Regions from separate parts of the Lysinibacillus capsici genome, predicted to be linked through region 4. Evidence: riboswitches for the same ligand, from Rfam matches in the RefSeq annotation. Region 4 holds a riboswitch; each other region holds the start of a gene.
What was found. Region 4 has a riboswitch for cobalamin ahead of LCP48_RS12090 (glutaredoxin family protein). Riboswitches for the same ligand answer to the same signal wherever they lie in the genome.
Positions count from the first base shown of each region.

Region 1: it holds a riboswitch for cobalamin, as region 4 does, so the genes downstream of both, LCP48_RS11255 (hypothetical protein) here and LCP48_RS12090 (glutaredoxin family protein) in region 4, are expected to answer to the same signal.
Region 2: it holds a riboswitch for cobalamin, as region 4 does, so the genes downstream of both, cobT (nicotinate-nucleotide--dimethylbenzimidazole phosphoribosyltransferase) here and LCP48_RS12090 (glutaredoxin family protein) in region 4, are expected to answer to the same signal.
Region 3: it holds a riboswitch for cobalamin, as region 4 does, so the genes downstream of both, LCP48_RS14485 ((2Fe-2S) ferredoxin domain-containing protein) here and LCP48_RS12090 (glutaredoxin family protein) in region 4, are expected to answer to the same signal.

Region 1 is NZ_CP084108.1:2,292,753-2,298,636, reverse strand. It holds gene LCP48_RS11260 (elongation factor G) at 1-335, shown strand, start outside; gene LCP48_RS11255 (hypothetical protein) at 497-1,252, opposite strand; cobalamin riboswitch at 1,479-1,663, opposite strand; gene LCP48_RS11250 (hypothetical protein) at 2,128-2,733, opposite strand; gene LCP48_RS11245 (hypothetical protein) at 2,962-3,237, opposite strand; partial or broken gene LCP48_RS11240 (acetyltransferase) at 3,410-3,544, shown strand; gene LCP48_RS11235 (PH domain-containing protein) at 3,707-4,087, opposite strand; gene LCP48_RS11230 (YhfM domain-containing protein) at 4,198-4,587, shown strand; gene LCP48_RS11225 (methyl-accepting chemotaxis protein) at 4,714-5,884, opposite strand, start outside.
Region 2 is NZ_CP084108.1:1,309,450-1,315,333, reverse strand. It holds gene LCP48_RS06155 (methionine gamma-lyase family protein) at 1-834, opposite strand, end outside; gene LCP48_RS06150 (trimeric intracellular cation channel family protein) at 1,175-1,780, shown strand; gene cobT (nicotinate-nucleotide--dimethylbenzimidazole phosphoribosyltransferase) at 1,877-2,932, opposite strand; cobalamin riboswitch at 3,025-3,200, opposite strand; gene LCP48_RS06140 (hypothetical protein) at 3,635-4,036, shown strand; gene LCP48_RS06135 (rhodanese-like domain-containing protein) at 4,074-4,376, opposite strand; gene hfq (RNA chaperone Hfq) at 4,472-4,702, opposite strand; gene miaA (tRNA (adenosine(37)-N6)-dimethylallyltransferase MiaA) at 4,800-5,702, opposite strand; gene LCP48_RS06120 (alpha/beta fold hydrolase) at 5,689-5,884, opposite strand, start outside.
Region 3 is NZ_CP084108.1:2,925,748-2,931,631, reverse strand. It holds gene cbiQ (cobalt ECF transporter T component CbiQ) at 1-271, opposite strand, end outside; gene LCP48_RS14495 (energy-coupling factor ABC transporter substrate-binding protein) at 277-549, opposite strand; gene LCP48_RS14490 (energy-coupling factor ABC transporter permease) at 553-1,299, opposite strand; cobalamin riboswitch at 1,449-1,633, opposite strand; cobalamin riboswitch at 1,886-2,067, shown strand; gene LCP48_RS14485 ((2Fe-2S) ferredoxin domain-containing protein) at 2,214-2,585, shown strand; gene cobJ (precorrin-3B C(17)-methyltransferase) at 2,590-4,257, shown strand; gene LCP48_RS14475 (sirohydrochlorin chelatase) at 4,272-5,180, shown strand; gene cobK (precorrin-6A reductase) at 5,177-5,884, shown strand, end outside.
Region 4 is NZ_CP084108.1:2,458,804-2,464,687, forward strand. It holds gene LCP48_RS12070 (Lsa family ABC-F type ribosomal protection protein) at 1-1,095, opposite strand, end outside; gene LCP48_RS12075 (DUF2089 domain-containing protein) at 1,795-2,160, shown strand; gene LCP48_RS12080 (SHOCT-like domain-containing protein) at 2,174-2,560, shown strand; gene LCP48_RS12085 (hypothetical protein) at 2,570-2,851, shown strand; cobalamin riboswitch at 3,212-3,389, shown strand; gene LCP48_RS12090 (glutaredoxin family protein) at 3,508-3,732, shown strand; gene nrdI (class Ib ribonucleoside-diphosphate reductase assembly flavoprotein NrdI) at 3,729-4,088, shown strand; gene nrdE (class 1b ribonucleoside-diphosphate reductase subunit alpha) at 4,085-5,884, shown strand, end outside.

The DNA.
Region 1 (5,884 bases), 170 kb from region 4:
TTATCGGTCGTATGATGACTGATATTCAGCAAGCAGCAGGCATATTCGATGACCCGATTTTATCCGAAACGAATGTTATCCTAACAGGTCGTGCGCCTGTTGCCACTTTAATGAGCTACAGTACAACCTTTGCCGCCTATACAAATGGGAAAGGTGCACTCACACTCCAATTTGATGGCTATGATGTGTGCCATAATACAGAGGATGTGATTGCACAGATTGGCTACGATAAAAATGCAGACCCTGAGTATAGCTCCTCTAGTATCTTTTGTGCAAAGGGCAAAGGGTATACGGTTCCATGGCAAGAAGCACAGGCAGCCATGCATTGCCTGTAGGATGGGGTGATTTTGTTCGCGTGAAGGCATTACTTGCTTTCGCGGGTATTCGTCGCACTAGCGCGGGTATTTCACTTGCTTCCGCGGGTATTTTTCCTGCTTTCGCGGATATTCATAGCGCAAGATCAAAACAAGCCCTCCGAATAATGGAGGGCTTGTTTTTATAGTGCACCTACAGCCTTCTTTGTTGGTTTGTCCATCAAATAAGCGGGTTCAACTATCACGTAGTCATGCTTGTTTGTAAAATCAATTAGTACCTTACCTGGCTGACTTTTTAAAAGTTGTAGATGATTAATTAATTGCAGTAAAAGCTCGTGACCGTTGCCACGTGGATGCCAGTTGAAATGATAATCATTTAACGCTTGCACTGCTTCAATAAACTGGGCATATTCCTGCTGTACAAATGCGATGAGTTTGTCATGGTGAGGCGCTAAATCGTGTAAATACGTTTCGTAAAAGCGCATAACAATCGAGCATAATAAGTCATTGACACGAGCGGCACTTAAAACAGGCTTTGGCTCCAATGAGAGACGGTCAAGGTTGGGCTTTGCGCGTGTAGAATCAATGCGCGTAATTAAGTGATACGCTTCTCCATTGACCTCATAGACAATCGGATTGGTCGGCATGTACATCATAAAACTATTCGTCTTTGTTTTCAGTTCATCTGCTATGGCTGCTTTCGCTAAAAGATGACCGTCCACATCCCCATATTGTATCCAAATAATTTCTTTATTATATAAAATTTGCTCAAAGAAGCGATCATTGCGAATCAGCTTCGTTGCTAATAATTGATCGATCAGAGACTCGACCACCATTCTTGTTTTCGCTTTCTTGGCAACTTCTGTGCGTGGTTGCTTACAAATGTTCAGATCTTCAAAAGGCGTTTCCAACATTGTCGTTACATGAATATTTGTCATACGTGCTTCCCCTTTGCGTACATATTTTCAAAACAAAAAGGACTCCCTACTTTTGAGGAAATCCTTCATTTTATCTTCTTTCATCACACAATGCCAAACAAACCCTAAGTATATGTGAATGAGTTCGATTGTGAACCCTTTCATTTACTATGGGCGTTTGACGTACTGTGACGAACAGAGCATTCTGTTTTGTCAATATGCCACCTCCTATTCCTCGTAGGTTTATGGTGTGTACTCGTAACAGGCAGGTATCCTGACTCATGATCATCGCTTCTTTTCTCCTTCCCGTCCAAAGACAGTGGATACTGAAAAGTCGCTCACATTTACAGTTGCGGGACAGTGTCGGATTCACACCGACTTCCCTTTTAAGCGTTATCAAGAGATAAACGCACCTATTATTTATTAATATTAAATTGTAATTTAACACACTAATACATGTAGAGTAGATATTCTTTTTGTATTTCTGGTTTAAATTGTAATATGTATTCTAGTATTTGTCAAAAGACAAAAAAAGGGCTATCCCAAATTAATGAGATAACCCTATTAATTATACTAATTTACGCAAACCTGACCTCCATAATTGGTCGGTGAGGTCAATTTGCAAGGTTATCATTTGGACAAACTGTAAGGCAAAAATTAACCCTTGTGGGAATCTGCGTACTCGATTTGAGTACGGAGTTTATCTATGCGATTGTTTAGGTTTGAATGAAATATTGTGTCCATCAGATTTTAAGGATATATACACTGGATAGATTGGATGAGAAAAATAAAGGCTGTATTCTCAAAGATTGTTTTTTATTTAGTATATCGAAATTTAACTAAAGCACTCAATTAGTCTAAGTATAATTCTTCACAAAGTTCGTTCCTTCCATCCATCAAGAATTAAAGGTAATATAACTCATCAAAATTATGAAGAAAAGTAACGTTTCAAGATTAACTAGAAAATTATTGGCTTTTACCTTTGAAAATAACTTGACTCGCTTTACTAAACTTGTATCCAGTACTATAAATAAATAATAAAAAATTAGTAAACTGGATAAAAACATAATACTTGCCATTAATATTTCTCCACCATTCCAGAAAGTAATTCCTAAAAATAATGCCCAAATACTTTTGAAAACATTTGCCAATCCTTCGAAAGGATTAGATAATGTTGCCATCATATACTCTCCTTGTTTATCTGTAATTGATTTATTACCATTATGTTTTACTATATATGTAATATGACCTGTTTGAAGTGTCATAGTAATCACTAGCAAAATTAAATAAACTAAGCCAAATATTGTCCCCACTTGTAGAAGTTCCGAATTTAATAATTGATACAAAGTCAATGGTAAAGGAAACCACATTGCATACATCAAAGCCATTAAGTTATGTATCAAAGCAAACTCGTTATTTTTAACCAACTTTTGAAATGTAAAAACAATAATTAAAAAAATCACTATTCCTATCCAACCCAAAATTATTGTAGAAATTAACATAAGTTCCCCCTAGACTTAGTTGATTTTTAATGTTTTTGTTAACTTGTTTCTTTACTTTAATACTTAAAAATAAGATATACCAATTTTAAATAAATTTTACATTTAAAACGAACAAAAATCCATTTTGCTTGTTCTACTAAACTGCGACGTTAGCTCAATAACAACAACCTTTACGAAAACAACCAAAATAAAATGGACTACTCAATTAAGAGCAGTCCTAGTTTATTCTTATTTATTTATTCTTTTAACTTCTTCGTATAGGTCATGTTTAAACTTAGCATCTTTCATATCTCGCTTATATTGCTCCCAATCATCTACCTCTTGTTTATTACCATGATTGCGGTAACACATTTCCTCGTCATACAGCAGCCCATCTCGGGATAATTCCTTACAATTAGTCACTTGGATATACTGTTTTGCTGTAAAGTAACCTACAAAGATAAAACCGATTAGACAAACAATAATAGTTACTTTCATTTGATTAGATACTTTCAGTTTCTCCACACCTTTCTCTATAATATATTATATATGGAAACATAATCCTATAATAGAAGAAAATAACCATATTTAATCACCTGATAAGTAGAGTACACATTCTACTATTTTTCACGAGATTGCATTTCGCAATTGAGAAAGAGTCTATACATTGTATATATACTTTTCTCCACCTGAGTGTGAGATGTTTCAATTCCTACTCAGTCAAACAATTGATAAGCAAAAGCCCGTAGTCTTACAGGCATCAGAGGATGGAAAGAATATATATAAACGCTTCGGGTTTAAAGAAGTCGGAGAAATGATTGTCTTTGAATAAGAATTCGGCAAGGCGCTCTTATTTACGCTTATCAGTATTTTCGAGCCTACCGTAATCATGAAGCCGACTTAAAATCCTTTACACCGTCCGCTTCTGGCACGACAAAAAAGCCTCGCATTATTGCGGGCTTTTGGTTGTGCACATGGACTATTAGCACCTTCATTACGTCCCTAACACATACTGTGCTAAGACGCTTTGTACCTTATAAATATTTGTCGCCTTATTGAAGTTTTTTTGAATCGGTAATGAACTGCCAGACACCCATATTTTGAGCTCTGCATCTAAATCAAATGTTCCAGCTGTTTCTACTGAAAAATGAACGATATTTTTATAGGGAATGGAATGATACTCTGTTTTCTTGCCAGTCACTCCTTGCTTATCAATGAGGATCAATCGTTTATTGGTAAAAATAAATGTGTCTCTAATAATTTTATAGGCGTTCTTGACTTTCTCGTTTGGAATTAATAAATTATGGACCTCCTCCTGTAGTTTTTCTAAATTCACCTCGCTTGCATTGCCGATCAATCCATCAAATAAGCCCACTATCTGTCCCCTTTCGCTCTCGTTTATTTAATGTATTACAAAGAAGTGAGAACTACGACAGGAAATGGTGGTATTATTTAGCCTATAGAGGGGGTGAGTGGTTGCGAATAATGATAGTTGCCTTAGTGTCTCTACTAGCCGTTGTTTTACTAGGATGTAATGAAAAACCAGATGATGAATTAGCTAAGGTCAGCATTTCTAACGGTGCTGAATTTGGCAAGATAAACCGTGATTTTATTAAAAAATATGAGGATGAAGAATCACTTACACTATTCCAACAAGCCATTGCAACTGCTGTCAAAAACGAGGGTGTTGTCAATATGGCTTCGCCAGAATATGATGTACAAATAGTGGACAAGGCAGGAAACAAATATGGCTATCATCTTTGGTTAGGTGATAAAGGGCAAAACAGTAGTTTGATGCATGTCGAGGATACGCATACGATCTACACACTATCTGAGGAGATCACTGGGAAACTAATTGCGCTGGTTCGACCATAAAAACACTTTCCATGTATTCTAGGAAAGTGTTTTTATGGTCCATCATTTCTACTTTGTGGCTTTTCGTAGTATTGGTGAAGATGCTTATTTAGGGCTTAAAAACCCAGAAAAATACCTTTTCATTGCCTAAACCTGAAACTGGTTAGTTAACTTTTGTAAGTTATCCGCTTGGACACTTAAATCCTGTGTGACATGATTAACTGCTTGCATTGAGGCTGTTTGCTCATCCATTGAATGTAAAACAGCTTCTGTATAATTCGATAGCTTGCCCATGCCAGCTGCGATGGTTGTCACAGTGGATGCCACTTCATTGGCGCTACTTGAAAGCTGCTCAGCTGTCGTCGAAATATCCTCCAGTTGACTTGTCATCTGACTAACATGCTGTGAAATCGTGCCAAATGATTTGGTCGCTTCGTCGATGACATACACTCCTTGTTGAACATTTTTCAAATCATCTTCTACTGATGAGGCTACTTGTTTTGTATCACTTTCTATTCCTACAACTAAATCCACAATTTGCGTAGCAGAATGCTTGGATTGTTCTGCTAATTGACGCACTTCCTCAGCTACAACGGCGAAGCCTTTACCATGCTCTCCAGCGCGCGCTGCTTCTATGGCCGCATTTAATGCTAGTAGATTTGTTTGATCTGTAATGGTCGTAATCATATCTGTCATTGATTTAATATCTGACATTTTAAGGGATAATTGCTGCATCAATCCACTTGTTTTTTCTGTTGAAGAGGAAATAAATTGCATTTGTTCTTTTGCCACATGTAAAATATTTGCACCATTTCCTGCTATCTCGCTAGCATCTTTCGCATGCACAAACACATCTTGTGTGGCTACTGTAATTCGCTCAATGCCATCAACGGTTTCTTGCATAGATTCAGCACTATCATTAGCCGATTGTGCTGCTTGCTTCAAGCCCTCTGATGTCTTCTCCATTTGTTGATCTACTTCTTCCACAGCAAGCGTAATTTCATTCGTACTCGCAGATAATTCCTCGATGCTTGCCGATAAATCTGTAGAGCTGTGCGCAATTTTTTGTGTCATTGTTCGTAATTGTTCCTGCATCTCTAAAAAGGATTTTGCTAGTTGAGAAATTTCACTATTGTCACGAACTTCAATGACCACTGTATCTAATTGGCCTGCCATAATTCCTTGTGCAGCCTCTGTAATTTGTTTGATAGGCAGTATCACTTTGTAGTGGACATACACGGTGTAAGATAGTGTAATAGCGATTCCGACAATTGTTAACACGGTAGAAAACCAATCTAATGTCGTTACATTGGCTAAA
Region 2 (5,884 bases), 1.1 Mb from region 4:
ATCACCTAGTGTATTTAATGTGGCCCCCGCTTCTGCTCCAATACCTGGAGATGTCATACGATAGGCACATTTCTCCACTAAATCTGCTCGGCCAGCAATATAGCCACCAATTTTAGCCAAGCCTCCACCTGGATTTTTAATGAGCGAGCCTGCCATTAAGTCAGCCCCAACCTCTGTAGGTTCCTGGGCCTCTACAAACTCGCCATAGCAGTTATCTACAAAAATAATAGCTTTCGGAGCTAATTTACGTACCTTTACACACATTTCTGCAATTTCTTCAATTGTAAAGGATGGACGTGTGGCATAGCCTTTTGAACGCTGAATCGCAATCATTTTGGTTTGTGCTGTAATGGCCTCTTCTACACCTGCCCAATCAATAACCTGATTATCTAGTAAATCCACATGTCGATAACCGATTTTATAATCTTTCAGTGAACCTGTATCTTTATCACCACCATCGACAATGGATTGCAATGTATCATATGGCTGACCAGAAATATAAAGCAGCTCATCACCAGGACGCAAAACACCGAATAGACTAAGCGTGATTGCATGTGTGCCTGAAATAATTTGTGGTCGGACTATGGCTGCCTCTGCACCAAATACCTCCGCATAAACACGCTCTAGATTATCGCGCCCCTCATCATCATAGCCATAGCCGTTTGATGGGTGTAAATGATAATCACTTACTTGATGCTTTCTGAAAGCTGCTAGCACCTTCTGCTGATTGTAGAACGCCATTTCTTCTACATTGGCATGATAAGACCGAACTTGCTCCTCTACTTTTGCCACTAACGATAGCGTTTCTGTTGATAAATTTGATGTAAACGTCATTCTTTCTTCTCCATTTCACAATGTCTCGCATTTCAATCAGTAAGATTTATTGACTATCTAAATTGACTTCAATCACTCTAGAATTCCCTAACCAACTACTGGTATATGAACGCATTTGACGAATGTTTTTCTTTATTTTAATCACATTTTATCAATTTGTATGTGCACCTGTAAAACTTGCCTATTGTTTCTAAGAGGATTTTACGCTAAGCTAATGTGCGGACTCAATTCAAGAAGCGTATTTAATGACCGATTTTGGCTATTAAATTCATAGATTCTGTTACGTAAAACGTCTTTTAACTTTTAAAAAGTTTATTTATTGATAGAAGGGGTGAACGGGATGGCTTGGGAGGTTTTTAGTATCATAGGAACAATTGCCTTTGCTATTTCTGGGGCAATTATTGCCATGGAAGAAGAATACGATTTATTCGGTGTATATATACTTGGTATTGTGACTGCTTTTGGTGGAGGAGCTATTCGAAATTTACTCATTGGACTACCTGTCACAACACTTTGGGGACAGGATATGATGTTTCAAATAGCGCTTGCTGCGATTACGATATTCTTTATTTTTCCACATCATCTGATTCAACATTGGCATCGTTGGGGTAACTTCACAGATGCGATTGGCTTATCAGCATTTGCTATTCAAGGCGCACTCTATGCTGTCAAGCTTGATATGCCAGTGAGCGCAGTCATTGTAGCTGCTGTTTTGACAGGTTCAGGTGGTGGTATTGTACGAGATTTATTAGCTAGAAGAAAACCATTAGTTCTCCGTGATGAAGTTTATGGCGTTTGGGCAGCTCTTGCTGGACTGTTAATCGGCTTCGAGGTTTTTACAGGGGACATTTTCCTTTATATTTTATTCGCAGTGATTACAGCTTTACGTATTCTTTCCTATATGATGAAGTGGCGCTTGCCATTACGTAAATTAAATCGAGCATAAACACCATTCAGCCAATGACCAAAAATTAAGTCATTGGCTGTTTTATTGTTTTAGCTAATGTTTCATTCCTTATATGATTAAAAAAAGACATTTAACTTACCTTTTTAACAACTGCATGGATTCTTCTAAAGTCACCATGTTTTTCATCATCGAGCAAGCTGCATCTAAAATAGGAAAGGCTAAGGCTGCTCCAGAACCTTCGCCTAAACGCATATTCATATGCAACATCGGTTCAATGCCTAGTAACGCAGCGGCAATTTTTGCCCCTGGCTCCTCTGAAGCATGGGAAGGAATAATATAATCAATTACTTTTGGTTCGAGCTTATAAGCAATGAGGGCAGCTATAGTCGAAATAAATCCATCAATGACAACGGGTTTACGATGGGCAGCAGCGCCAAGAATAATACCTGTCATCGCCCCTATCTCTAATCCTCCAACCTTAGCCAGAACATCAATAACATCATTTGGATTAGGCTTATTTAAGGTAATTGCTTTTTCAATAACTGCTGCTTTATAGGCAATGCCTCCTTGGCCTACTCCTGCACCAAACCCCGTTACTTCGATAGGGTCGTATCCCGTCAAAACTGCTAATATTGCAGCACTTGGTGTTGTATTGCCGATGCCCATTTCTCCAGTCCCAAGTACATCAGCACCTTTTATGATTTCCTCAGTGGCCACACGGATTCCTACTTCTATCGATTGAATGGCTTCTTGTTTGGACATAGCTGGACCTTGTGCCATGTTATCGGTACCATATTTAATTTTATGAATAAGGACTCCTGCATCAAGTGGAATATCTTCTTTTACCCCAACATCTACTGTGACCACCTTTGCATTGGTAATGCCCGCAATCGCACAAACGCCTGTACCACCCTTAGGAAAATTTAATGTTTGAAAGAGCGTAACATCTTGTGGATTCGTGGTTACACCTTCCTCGCAAACACCATGATCTGCAGCACAGACAATCATCACTTTTTTGTCGACTGTCGGATATAATTGTCCGGTTATACCAGAGAGCTGTACGGCAATTGATTCTAGTTTACCCAAGCTACCCGGGGGCTTACAAAGCGCATCAATCCGCTTTCTGGCTTGTTCCATACTTTTCATATCAACCCCTGGAATGTTTTGAATCGTGTCTTGTAATAATTGCATGATTATTTCTCCTCTCGTTCTCATTAAGACAAAATAAAAAGTCTGTAGTTTATTGTCATGACAAATAAACTACAGACTTTTCCATCATCTATATCTTCTAAAGCATGTAGGCAGGTCTCCTGGCTCAAGTTCAACACCTCATAGTACCTTCCCAGCAATTTGCTAGTGGCATACACTATGAAATTCCCTTATACAGTGGCGGGTCCGCTAAAGCTTTTCACTTTATTCCCTATTCTCCCTAATGGGCACCTATTGCTTTTATGTAATTATGATAAATCTACTTTACAACTTTTTTATTGTCAAGAGGAAAAATTTTTTTGAGTGTTAACTTAGTACAACCAGCTATTCAAACAATTTAGGAGCTTATCAAGAGCTTATAACAATAAAGGAATCCTTCACTTGGATTCCAAGTCTTCCTTAATTAGTGCTTTTTAGAATTCTCTATGCCTAAAACTCGGCTTGTTACAAAAACTATCGGCTACATCAATTGTCCTAACAAATAAATCACAAATTAACTCCATTTCCACCTTCCAAAACTTGTATTTTTCCAGTTCTCTAAGAAATGTTAAACATAAAATTGAAAAGCCCTTATAATCTGTTCAATGTAAACATAAATTATTTCTGAAACTTCAGTATTGAATTGATTGAAGATTGGGTAAGTATCAAAAGTAATAAAACGTTAAAAAGTTAGGGGAAGATATAATGAATGCAGAAGAATTAAGAAATGCTATTGCTGAAACCTGTGAAACACACGATAGCCTCTATGCCCAACTCGTAAAACCGATTAATCAGTTGTTAATCAATGTCGACGCTTCGATCAGTGAAGAGACAGCAAATAAAATACTGGAAAATTTAAAGTTATTTCATAGTGGTGATAAATACTTGACGGAATGTCATTTGGAGGAGAGCCAAAATTTCTTGAAAGATGGCATTGAGCTTCTCCAAAAGGGGGATTTGGCGAATGGAGCACTACAAATTTATGGAGCTGGTCTAAACTTTGCTAGTTATGCTTCAAAAGTGCAGGGACAAAAAAACGTTAATATCTACAAAAACTTTGAAGAAAATTTTAATTTTATCATGGACGCCCTGAAAAATAAACCATGAAAAAAGAAAGAGTATACACTCTTTCTTTTTCCATGGTTTATTTAAATTCTAATTCTCCATCATAAGCCAGCATGCCGCCTTCAAGGTTTGTTACATCAAATCCTTGTGCCTCTAAGTAAGCACATGCATTGGCAGAACGAGCTCCAGCCTTACATACAATAATATATGGCTTTTCTACATCTAAATCCTCTAAACGTTCAGGGATAGTTCCGAGTGCAATATGTTGAGCACCTGGGATCATGCCATGTGCTACTTCATCCTCTTCACGAACATCGATAATATATAGGTCCTCATTTGCATCTAACAGATCTAATAATTGTGTTGTTTCCATTGTTTTCATAAACTTTGTCCTCCAAAATATAAAATTCCACTATCATTATAGCTTGTAGCAAAAAAAACAGCCAGTGTGAGTACACTAACTGTTTAACAAACTTATTATACTTCTGTCTCTAAAAACTCAATTTGTTTTGCTGGTACGAATGTAGAAATGGCGTGCTTGTAAATTAGGTGCTGCTTATTTTCAGCATCAAGTAGTAATACTGTAAAATTATCATATGATTTCACAGTCCCTTTTAACTGAAATCCGTTTAACAGAAATACAGTTACAAAAACACTGTTTTTACGTAGTTGGTTCAAGAACGTATCTTGCAAATTGATTGATTTCATCAAATAGCCTCCCTACTAACTTTCTACCTCTTCATTCCTATAGTAGCATGTTCTACCAATTTATCAATTAGTAATTTTTAGAAATTTTTCTTTATTCTTATAATCGATCATCAGGCGTAATAAAATGGACATCCATTTTATTACGGAAATAAGTAAGCTGTCTTTTTGCATAGCGACGGGAATTTTGTTTTAGGCTATCAATGGCTTCTTCTAGGGTACATTTACCATCTAAATAATCATATAATTCTTTATACCCGATGGCTTGTATAGACTGCACACCGCGGATATTTCGCTGCCATAATCCCTTCACTTCTTGCAGAAGACCATTTTCCATCATTAAATCAACACGACGATTAATACGGTCATATAGCACGTCTCGAGACATGTTTTGACCTAACCCTAAAATAACATGGTTGTAAAGGGGGACTTCTCCTCGATTTTGCGCTTCAGCTGCTTTTGATACACCGCTTAATTCCAGCATCTCTAATGCACGAATAACACGACGTGTATTGTTAGGATGGATTGTCTCCGCTGTTTGAGGGTCTAGTTTTTTTAATTTGTCATGCATTGCTTCAGGGCCAAGCTTTTCTAATTCCTCATAGTAGGCTTTTCGTGCTTCTACATCTACTTTTTCATCAGTAAATTGGAAATCATAGAGGACAGCTTGTACATATAAGCCAGAGCCCCCTACTATTATAGGTAATTTTTGACGAGATTGAATTTCCGCGATCTTCGCACGTACTAATTTTTGATAATCTGCTACCGAAAAAGATTCTGTAGGCTCTAAAAAGCTTAGTAAATGATGAGGAACGCCCTCCATCTCTTCTTCGGTAATTTTAGCTGTCCCAATATCGAGCCCTTTATAAACTTGCATGGAATCACCATTAATGACTTCACCGTTATATTTTTTTGCCAGTTCAATGCTTAATGCCGTTTTACCAGAGGCAGTCGGCCCCACTATTGCTACGACCTCTGCCTGCTGCAATTTAGTTTCTATCATATTTTTCTAACCACCGTAATAAAACTTGAAAGACCGCTTCTTGATTGTCTTCATTTAAAATTTCATGTCGTTTTTCCTCGAATAAATAAACCGTTACATCCTCTACACCCACTGCTGCTAACTGTTCAGCAACTTTGTAAACGCCTAGCCCCTGTTCACCAACTGGATCTTTGCTGCCACTA
Region 3 (5,884 bases), 470 kb from region 4:
TATTCGTTGATGATGTAAAAGAAAGTAAAATAGATACAAGACTTGTTAATAAGAAAAAGCCAGGTAGCAATAATAATTTGCCATAGTATGTAAGCGGAATTTTGGCACCTAAAATGATAAAAGCACTCATTACAAAAAATGTAATGAGTGAAAGTCGTTCATCTCTCATGATGAGCGTTATGAGAAGTAATCCAAGTGAAAATATCATTTTTTCTAGCGGATGAACGGACGCTAGCTTATTCAGATAGGCATACTTATCAATGAGTAACATAATGGTTAACCTTCTTTATGTTTGCCACGCATATAGCCGATGAAGTAGCCAATAAAGCCAGCTCCTATAGCTGCCTGTAGCACGAATAATAAGCTTTCGATTTCACCACTTGGTGGCTCCCATAGACTTTCAAACCATGGCTCATATTCCGCATTGATTTCACCAATAGCTGCTTCTGCTTCTCCATCAGCACCACCAAATTCAGCACCTTTTTGTATGAACAAGGGTATGATGGCTAATAACACAACAATTGCTAATAACAATAAATTTTTTTTCATCTGTTAATGTGCCTCCTTTGTTGAGAAAACACGTAAAGTTTTTAGTTCGCTAATATTGTATTTTTTCAAGAAATTCATCACTATGACCGTTAAAATTCCTTCACTCACGGCTAAAGGAATTTGAGTTAAGGCAAAAATTCCTGCAAACTTTGTAAAGGATGCCATAAAGCCTCCAACCTCTGAAGGAAAGGCTAGTGCTAGTTGTACAGAAGTCACAATATATGTACCTAAATCACCAAGCATAGCTGCAAAGAATACGGCTAGTGAAAATGACACGCCTACTTTTTGAGCACCTTTAAAGACAAAGTAAGCAATAAAAGGACCAACAATAGCCATAGAAAAGGCATTAGCCCCTAAAGTTGTAATTCCTCCATGAGCTAATAATAAAGATTGAAATAATAAAACGATTGTTCCAATTACACTCATTGCTAGAGGGCCAAAGAGTACTGTCCCAAGTCCTACACCAGTTGGGTGAGAGCAGCTACCTGTAACAGAAGGGATTTTTAAGGCAGATAGCACAAAGGCAAAGGCTCCTGAAAGCCCCAAAAGCATTTTTGTTTCAGGATTTTCATCAACGGTTTTTCGAATAGAACGCAATCCTAGAATGATAAATGGAATAGAGATGACCCACCAAAAAATAGCCCATTCGATTGGTAAAAAACCTTCCATGATATGCATGGCAAAGGCACGTTTTGGCACGATTAAAAAGGCCAGTAAAAAATAACTAAGTTTCCACCATGAAAATTTCAAAAAGTTTTCCTCCTAACTAATTAGTAGATTTTTAGAAGATTGCGTGCGTAATCAAAAAAAGCACTTCTCCACTGGTGGAAAAGTGCATAGCTAAAAAAGCAAATAACATTCTCATCTGCTAAGCCGCACACCTATCCTCGTAGGCTGAAACGATCACTTATTTTTCGGCAGGTCTCCTGGCTCTAGTTCAATGCTTTATAGGTCTTCCCATCCGTTGGACAGTGACATATTCTATAAAGCTCCCTATTACAGTGGCGGGACCGCGCCGGACTTAAACCGGCTTCCCTTTTAAGCAAAATGACAAGCACTTTGCACCGAAAAACATTCAAATTGTGAGATTTCACGACAAAGTGTAACATGAATTTCCATAAATATGCTATACCTTTTATAAATTTTTTTAATTAAAGGTCAATAGTGAATATTCTGATAACGAGTTGTGCGCAAATATTTTATAGATTGTATAAATTTCATACCTAGTTCCATTCAAAATTGATAAATTTGTCATAAATTTTTAAAGAAATATTGAAATTTTAAAAAAATAAGATATGATAAAGACAGTTTTCTATTTAAAATTCTAATAAAAATTTCATATAAAATGTCAATAAGTGCTCGAATAGCTCGAGATAATAGGGAAATTGGTGAAAATCCAATACAGCCCCCGCTACTGTAATAGCTGATGAAATCGCAAAGCCACTGGTGCAAACTTGGGAAGGTGCGACAGTAAAATGAAGCTTAAGTCAGGAAACCTGCTTATTTGATTGTGCATGCAAACTTTTCGGAGGGAGAAGTTGAAGCGAAAGCGAGTACCTGTATTTCATTCTATTCGTTTTTATTTGGCTTCTACAAAACCTTTACTCTTCGTTATAGAGTAAAGGTTTTTCTTTTTCCAAAAAGCAAATGAGGGGAGACAGAAGATGACAACTTGGAATTTAGAGGGGATGAAAACACATCTCTTTATTTGCAATGGCAGTAGCTGCATGAAAAAGGATGGGGAGGAAATTACCTTAGCCATTCGAGATGAGATACAGCGGCAAGCACTCGATCAAGAAATACATACGACAAGAACGCGCTGTAATGGACGATGCAAGGATGCTTGTGTGGTAATCGCTTACCCCCAAGGGAACTGGTATCGTGTGCCATCAACAGAGCATGCTAGAACACTAGTACAAGATTTACATCATGAATCCTTATACAACGAACATGTCTTTACACTTCGTGAAGGTACATTACAGCGTACTGCTCAAACAACTGCCATTAAAGGGATCGAAAAGGTGAAAGAGGGGTAACAACATGGCGCAAAAAGGAAAAATTTTCGTAGTAGGCTTTGGACCTGGAGATTTTAAGCATATTACGACACGTGCAGTAGAGGCTTTACAACAAAGTGATATGATTATAGGCTACAAAACCTATGTAGAGCTGATTCAAGATTTAGTAAGTGCAAAATCGATTGTTAGTACAGGCATGACAGAAGAAGTGTCGCGTGCACAGGAAGCCGTTCGTCAAGCCGAAGCAGGGAGCATCGTCTCGGTGATTTCGAGTGGTGATGCAGGCGTCTATGGCATGGCGGGTTTAGTCTATGAGGTGTTAATTGAGCTAGGCTGGACAGAAGCAACAGGAATTGAAGTAGAAATTGTTCCTGGGATTTCTGCGATTAATTCATGCGCTAGCATACTTGGTGCACCTATTATGCACGATGCTTGTACAATCAGCTTGAGTGACCATCTAACACCTTGGAATTTAATTGCAAAGCGTGTCGAGGCAGCTGCAATGGCAGACTTTGTCATTGCTTTATACAATCCTAAAAGTGGTCGTCGAACAAGACAAATTGTCGAGGCTCAGCGAATTCTCTTAGAATATCGTTCGCCAGACACACCAGTTGGGCTTGTGAAAAGTGCCTATCGAGAACGTCAAGAAGTAACCATGACAACACTAGCTGAAATGCTAGAACATGATATTGGTATGCTGACAACTGTAATTATCGGGAATTCGTCAACATTTTTCTATGACAATAAGATGATTACGCCCCGCGGTTACCAACGTAAATATACCCTGGGTGAAGAGAAACAGCCATTACGTCCACATCAACGTTTACGCGAAGAAAATGAACCTTGGGCAATGAACCAAGAGACAGGAACAGCGCGAAATGACTTTATGGCTGACCCTAATGCAGGGCGCTTTAATAAACCCAGTATAGCCGCTACGCCAAAGCCGAAAAAAACAGCTCTTGAAATGGCTACAGCGGCACTTGCAATGGTAAAAGGGACAAGCGCAGTCAAAGTAACACCGAAGCTTGTACAGCAAAAAATAGAATCTATATTTGAACTAGCAGTAAGCCCTGGAGTAGCCAATAAATTTTTTACTCCCCAGCAAATGATGACGTTAGCAGAGGTTGTTGGGGATGAGGGGACGATGGAATACACACCAGACCATCAAATTCATTTGAAAATACCAACGACTTCCCCTGAACAGATCACAGAGAAATTACAGGAAGTAGGATTTTTATTAACCCCAATTGGTGATGTGTTATCACTGAAGGCTTGTGATTTTTGCTACGGTGAAAAGGCTGATTCGATACCATATGCAGAGGAAATACAAGAAAAACTAGGCGGTATGTCCTTACCGAAGACATTAAATATCGGCTTTAATGGCTGTGGTATGGCCTGTTATCGGGCTGTATTTGATGATATTGGCATCGTCTACCGCAAAAGTAAATTTGATGTCTTTATTGGAGCAAAACCAGTCGGTCGTACGGCTCACGCAGCACAGCCTGTTGTAGAAGGGCTGGAGCCTGAGCAGTTGATACCACTCATTACAGATATTATTGAAGAATATAAAGCAAATGCTCATCCAAATGAACGCTTATTTAAATATTTTAAACGTGTGAAAAAGATACTACATTTTACGTATCAAGATATGTCTTCCAAAATAAAAGTAGAGCCAGCTCCGTGCGGCGACTAGTAAGGAGTAGAGAGATGAAAGCTATTTTATTTGTCGGCCATGGGAGCCGTTTAGCAGCAGGAAATGATGAGGTTCGTACATTTATTGAACAAATGACACCGCGTATTGATGAACAATTTTTAGTGGAAACTTGTTTCCTTGAATTTGCTTCACCGAACATCGAAGAAGGTATTACAAACTGTGTGAAAAAGGGAGCTACAGAGGTACATGTAATTCCAATCATTTTACTGCATGCAGGCCATTCAAAACTGCATATTCCAGCGGAAATCGAGCATGCGCGTGAGCATTATCCAACGATTACCTTCACATATGGTCAAACAATTGGTATCCATGATGAAATCTTTGCCATTTTACAAGATCGCCTAGCTGAAATTGGCTTTAATTCAGAACAAGAGCAGGAAGAAACAGCGATTTTATTGATTGCACGAGGTGGCAGTGATCCATCTGCTAATGGTGATTTTTATAAGATCACGCGACTTCTATGGGAAAAACTGCCTGTAAAATACGTAGAAAGTGCTTTTATGGGTGTCACAGATCCACGAGTTGAAGAAGGAATTGAACGTTGTGTCAAACTAGGTGCAAAAAAAATCATCATGTTACCATACTTTTTATTCACAGGCATTCTGATGGAGCGCATGCATGGTATGTGTGAGAAGTTTACTGAACTTTACCCAGATTGTGATATTCAAATTGCTAACTATTTTGGCTACCATGAACGGTTACAAAATGTTTTATTAGAGCGTATTGAACAGGCAATCAACGGTACATCAACAGGTATGCAAGATCTAGAAGAATATCGTGCCTATGCGGCAGTACATGCACATCATCATCACCATCATGATCACGATCATGCGCATCATCACGATCACCATCATGATCATCACGACCATGACCATCATCATGAAGAGGAGCCGGTAAAATGATTTTCATGTTAGCAGGAACAAGTGATGCAAGGGATCTAGCCCTAGCATTACAACGTGCAGGTTATGCAGTAACCGCTACGGTCGTCACTGAATCGGCAGCCTCTAGTCTTGCTGACGTTGGCCTGCCACATTTAATCGGTAGACTGACAGCTGAGGAAATGGCGACCATCATGACAGAGCAGGGCTATCAATTGGTGGTAGATGCTTCTCATCCATTTGCGGAGGAAGCCTCTAAAAATGCGATGGCAGCGGCAGAGCAGGCAAAGATTCCTTATATTCGCTATGAAAGAGCTCATGAACATTATGCCCATCCTTTGATTACTGTTGTAAAGGATTATGAGGAGGCAGCTCAGCTAGCTGCAGAAAAACGCGGTGTCATTATGCTAACAACAGGTAGTAAAACACTCGCTACATTTACAAGGGTTTTACAGGGCTTAGAAAACACAAGAGTAATCGCTCGTATGCTTCCACGACTGGATAATATGGAAAAATGTGAGGCACTTGGTGTGGCGCAGCGAGATATTGTGGCTATTCAAGGTCCGTTTTCAAAGGAATTAAATGAAGCTCTCTTTCGTCAATACGGAGTGACGTTGATGATTACCAAGGAAAGCGGTAAAGTGGGCTCAGTTGATGAGAAGCTAGAGGCAGCTCTCGCATGCCAGATTGAAACGATTCTTATTGCACGACCAAATATACAATACGGC
Region 4 (5,884 bases):
CGAGCCTGTATGTTGGATGGGTTTACCTAGAATAAGTTTTAACATACTACTTTTTCCGCTTCCATTTTTGCCATCTAAAACAACTCGATCCCCTTGTGCCACTTTGAAGCTAATAGGCTTATTCACGATATGGTCATCGTACCGAATCGATACATCCGTGACAACAACCATTTCTTTTGATGGATATGCCAATGGCTCTACTTTCAATGACTCAGTTTTTTCCACATTTTTTAGCAGCTTTGATTTTTCCTCAATAGCTCTTTGTTGTCTGGATTCCAAATTCTTTGCTCGTTTCATCATTTTAGCTGCTTTATGCCCGACAAAGCCTTTGTCCAGCTTTGAACCTGAATTGGTTGTGCCATTTTTGGAGGCTTCCACTTGATTAGACCAACCTGACGAACGCTTTGAGGATTGTTTTAATCGGTCGATATCTTTTTGCAGTCGTTGATTGGTTACTTCTTCGTGTTCCTGCTGACGATCAAAATTTAACTTCCAAGAAGAATAATTTCCACTTTGAACGTCAATATTGGCTCTATTAATCGATAGGATATGGTCAACACAGCCATCTAAAAAGCTTCTGTCATGTGAAATTAAAATAAATCCTTTTTTCCTGCGAAGATAATCGGAAACCGTCTTTCGTGCATCCGTGTCTAGGTGATTGGTTGGTTCATCAATTAATAAAAATTGACCCTCTGTCAAAAACAACGCAGCAAGCAGCACCTTTGTTTGCTCGCCATTGGATAATGTTTTAAAAGGACGATACATGACCTCCGCATCTACATGTAGGTAAGCTATTTCACGTAGACATTCCCAATCCTCTGCCTGAGGACAAATTTCCTCAAATATTTCGTGGGTATATTTATTTGGATCAGAAACTGGATAGGGGAAATAAGTGAAGTCTACAGAAGAGATGATTTTTCCGCTATACTCATAATTTCCTAATAACAACTGAAAGAATGTTGTTTTACCTCGGCCGTTTCTACCGATAAATCCAAGTTTCCAATCCGTGTCGATTTGAAAGTTGACATTCTTAAAAATATTGTCAAAGCTACTTGGATAAGAAAAGTTTAAGTTTTGTACTTGTATCATGGACATGATAATTCCTCCTTTGTATTACAACAGTTTACTTTTCATACAAAGTCGGTCTATCCATCTATGGTTGATTTCTCCGTATAAGCAGATGGATATTAACGACTTATACGGAGTGTTACATGCGTCACAATAGTTTCTGAATCGCTCATATTTTTCCTCTCCTTTATGGGTAAATGAAAGGTGCAAAATCAACTATGAAAGCAAGAAAAAATCCCTCCACTTGTGCATTGGAAGGATTAGTCTTTCACTAAATAAATACGATTTGCCATTTGTGTCATGACAAATAAAATGCAAACTGATTGTTAAAAATGGATAAACTAACCCTATATTTTGTGTTTGAAATCATTCAATTCAAATAAAAATATAGTTTAGTTCTTCATTGTCCATTCATCAGTCCTCTCATAATTGTCTTTTTATAGTAACAAATTTTTTTACAGAATACAATGTAACCTTATTTTCAATTCTAAACTGTCATGATCTAACTGATGTCGCTAGCTACCAGTAGAAATAGAAAACACATACATAGAGTAAAGTTGACTGTGCTATGATTGCTTACGACAAGCAATACAGCAATGATTAATTAATATTTTTAATTCAATAATTAATTTTATTTATTTTATAATTAAAAAAATCAATTTTTATTATTTACATATTTAATTTCTTTGTTATATAATCAACTTAACTTAAAGGAAGGAGTTCACTATGGCTTATCAAGTAATCACAAATTGCCCTGTCTGCAGTAAAACATTAAAAATTACGAAGTTACAGTGTTCTCATTGTCACACGACCATTGAAAATGAATTTGAATTGTCGAAGCTAGCATCCTTATCACAGGATCAGCTTCATTTTGTGGAAGTGTTTTTAACCTGCAGAGGAAACATTAAAGAGGTTGAAAAGGAACTGGGTGTTTCGTATCCAACAGTTCGAGGCAAGCTAAACGACATTATTTCATCCCTTGGCTATGCTCAAAAGAAGAAAAATGAAGTAGACGAGAAAAAAATTGTAAGCATGCTGGAAAATGGCGAAATCACAACGGATGAAGCCATAAAGCTCTTAAAAGACGAATAGGGAGGAACGGACCATGAAAGAGGAAATCACAAAAGTGTTAACCATGATTCAAGAGGGAAAAATTGATGCGGATAAAGGATCAGAGCTGATTCAAGTGCTACAACAGAAAGAAGACTCTGAGAACAAATTTGTGGAAAAAACAAAGTATTTAGAAAAAACATTAAAGGTTCGTGTTGTATCCACCGAAAATGATAATGTTACGGTAAACTTGCCGATTAAACTTGTCAAAGCCGTATTGATGGCAGGACACAGCATCGCTGCGAGTATTCCACAATCAGAAAAATACGTAAAAGATATCGACATCAATCTTCTACTTGAAGCAATCGAAAATGAATTAGACGGACAAATTGTAGATATAAAATCAGCAAACGGGGATTCCGTTGCAGTCTTCATTGAGTAGAGGCAACGAATGATGCATGTAAAAGTGAAAGCAAAAGATGTTCGCTTTACAGTCCCAGTTCCCTATATTGTGCTAACCATTGTCCTCTCCATATTAACTTCCAAATGGATTCAGCTACAAGCCAATAAGTGGACAAAGGCATACTTCGATCGAAAGAACATAGACTTTACCTTTCCGATCATCGATAAAGAAATGCTAAAGCCGATTATCAAGGAACTACAAAATTATAAGGGAGTCGTGCTAGTCGATGTCAAAGCTCAGGACGGGACTGAGGTTAAGATTAGACTATAATCTCAATGATAGAATGGTAAGAGCATGTTATGATAAAAGCATGCTCTTTATTAATTTAATGAGCATCATTTGAAATGGGTAAGAGATGATCATTATTTCAGGATTTATGATAGAAGCTACTATTTTTCAATGGTACATAAAATAGAACATTTCTTTCAGAATTCTAGATACATTTTGATAGATAAACATGTACATCGTCTAAAATAGATTTTTGATTTGGGTATAAGCGATTAGTGGTAATCTATTTGGAACTACATAATTAAAAATACTGAATAATCCAAAAATAAAGAAGTTTAGAATCTTGATTTACTTTTCATTTGAAGGATGGTACACTTAAAACTATTGAACAACAACTATATATTGTGTTCGTTTTACAAAGGTACTACTACATGTAGTTTAAAAGGGAAGTTCGGTACAATTCCGACGCTGTCCCCGCAACTGTGTAGCTGACGATGATTGCAACCACTGTGCATTTGCATGGGAAGGGAATCAGAGAATGAAGCAAAGCCAGGAGACCTGCCTTTATAAAACAAATTTATCATTTCTTCGGGGATTAAGAGATGGGAACGTCAGTATTTTTGGTATGTTAACGTTTCCATTTAGCCTATCTCTCTAGAGGAGATAGGCTTTTTTATTTTATGAAAAGAGGGATTTCTATGAAACTTTATACGAAAACAATTTGTCCAAAATGCCTATGGGTAAAATCTGAGCTACAACGTGCAGGACTTGAAGCTGAAATTGTTAACATCGATCACGATGAACAAGCAAAGCAAACGATTATTGACGCAGGTTTTTTAAGTGTGCCTGTTTTAGAGATGAATGAAACTTTTATAGGAGATGTTCAGGAAATTGTTTCTCAAATTGAGTTGATTGCCCTATGATTGTTTACGCGAGTCGTACAGGTAATGTCCGAAATGTTGTATCCAAATTAAAGGCAGAATGTATCGAGCTCTCGGAGGAATTGCGATTGAACAAGCCCTATCTTTTAATTACCTACACAGATGGTTTAGGTGACATTCCAGCAAAGGTACAACGTTTCTTAGAAAAAAACAGGGATTTTTGTAAAGGAGTAGTTGCCAGTGGCAATAGTAATTTCGGCCATCATGTATTTGGCGCTGCTGGTGAGAAAATCGCCGCTACCTATCATGTACCCTTAGTAAGGAAATTAGATTTACGAGGTAATCAAACGGATTACGAAGCAATACAAACGTTTTATGAAACGAGGGTAATGAGATGAAAACCTATTTAAAGCTTAATAATGACGTACTGAATCGTTATAGTACAACTGGATTACTTGAGTTAGAAAAGGACCGCGAAGCTACGCGCCGCTACTTTTTAGAGTATGTTAACGTACGTTTGCGTTATTTTATAGATATTGAGGAAAAAATTCGCTATTTAGTTGATGAGGGCTACTATGAGAAAGCATTTATCGATATGTACGAGATGGAATTTATTAAGAAGCTGTACAAGAAAGCCTATGATTATAATTTCCGCTTCCCATCCTTTATGAGCGCAAGCAAATTTTATGATAGCTATGCTATGAAAAGTCGTGACGGGGAAGAGATCTTAGAAAAGTATGAGGATCGTATTGTCATTATTGCTTTGTATTTGGCTCAAGGAAACACGGCTCTAGCAGAACGCTCTGTCGAAGCAATGATGGAAGCCTACCAGCCAGCAACACCAACTGCTTTAAATAGTGGTAAGAAAGCACGTGGTGAATTAGTTAGCTGCTTTAAATTATCAATGGATGACTCCATGAACAGTATTGCTGAAAATATTGGCTATTGTTTAGAGCTATCACGCCTTGGTGGTGGAGTAGGGGTCAACTTAACAGATTTACGCCCTTTAGGTGATCCAATTAAAGAGATATTAAATCGTGCAAGTGGTGTCATCCCAGTAGCAAAACTGTTAGAAAATTCTTTCAGTTATTCGAATCAGCTAGGGCAACGAAATGGCTCAGGCGTTGTTTATCTAAATATTTTCCATGCAGACATAGAAAATTTCATATCATCAAAAAAACCAAATGCTGACGATAAAATTCGCCTCGCAACTCTTTCAACAGGGATTATTATACCTAGTATTTTCTTCGAACTGATGAAACGTGATAAGGATATCGTCTTGTTTAGCCCATACGATATTTTTAAAGAATACGGTAAACGTATGTCTGAGATTTCCATTTCAGACATGTACTACGAGCTACTTGATAACCCAAAAATTCGTAAAATTAAACGTTTAAATGCACGGAAGCTTTACACAGAGGTGAAAAAAGCACAATTTGAATCAGGCTATCCGTTTGAAATCTTTGATGATAATGTCAATAAGGTACATCCTTTAAAAAATATTGGACGTGTCAAAATGTCCAATCTATGTACAGAAATTCTGCAAGTGCAAGAGACAAGTATCATTACGGATCAGGATCAACCAAATGACTATGGATTAGATGTATCGTGTAACTTAGGTTCCATCGATATCCATGCAGCAAGTAAAGTGAAGGATTTCGGCGCATTAGTCGATACAGCGATGCACCTACTAACAAATGTATCGCAAATGACGCATATTAAAAATGTACCGTCTGTTGCAAAAGCCAATCAATTAATGCATTCTGTAGGGCTTGGCTGTATGAACCTCCATGGGCATCTGGTGACGGAGGGCATCCTGTACGGCTCAAGAGAGTCGATTGATTTCATGGATCACTTTATGGAAGCGATGAACTATTATTCACTGAAATCTTCGATGGAAATGGCAAAAGAAAAAGCTGCAACCTTCTATCGATTCGAGGACAGTGATTATGCATCTGGTAGCTATTTTGACCAATATATCAATAAAGCTGAAGAAGAATTGTCACCTGTTGTATTGAAGGCGCTTGGCAATATTCCAATCATCACAAACAAGATGTGGGAAACGTTAAAGCAAGATGTGATGCAATACGGGCTATTCCATTCCTATCGTTTGGCTATTGCCCCAACTGGTAGTATTTCATATATTCGTAGCTGTACGGCTTCAATCGCTCCATGTACAGAGCGCGTAGAGGTT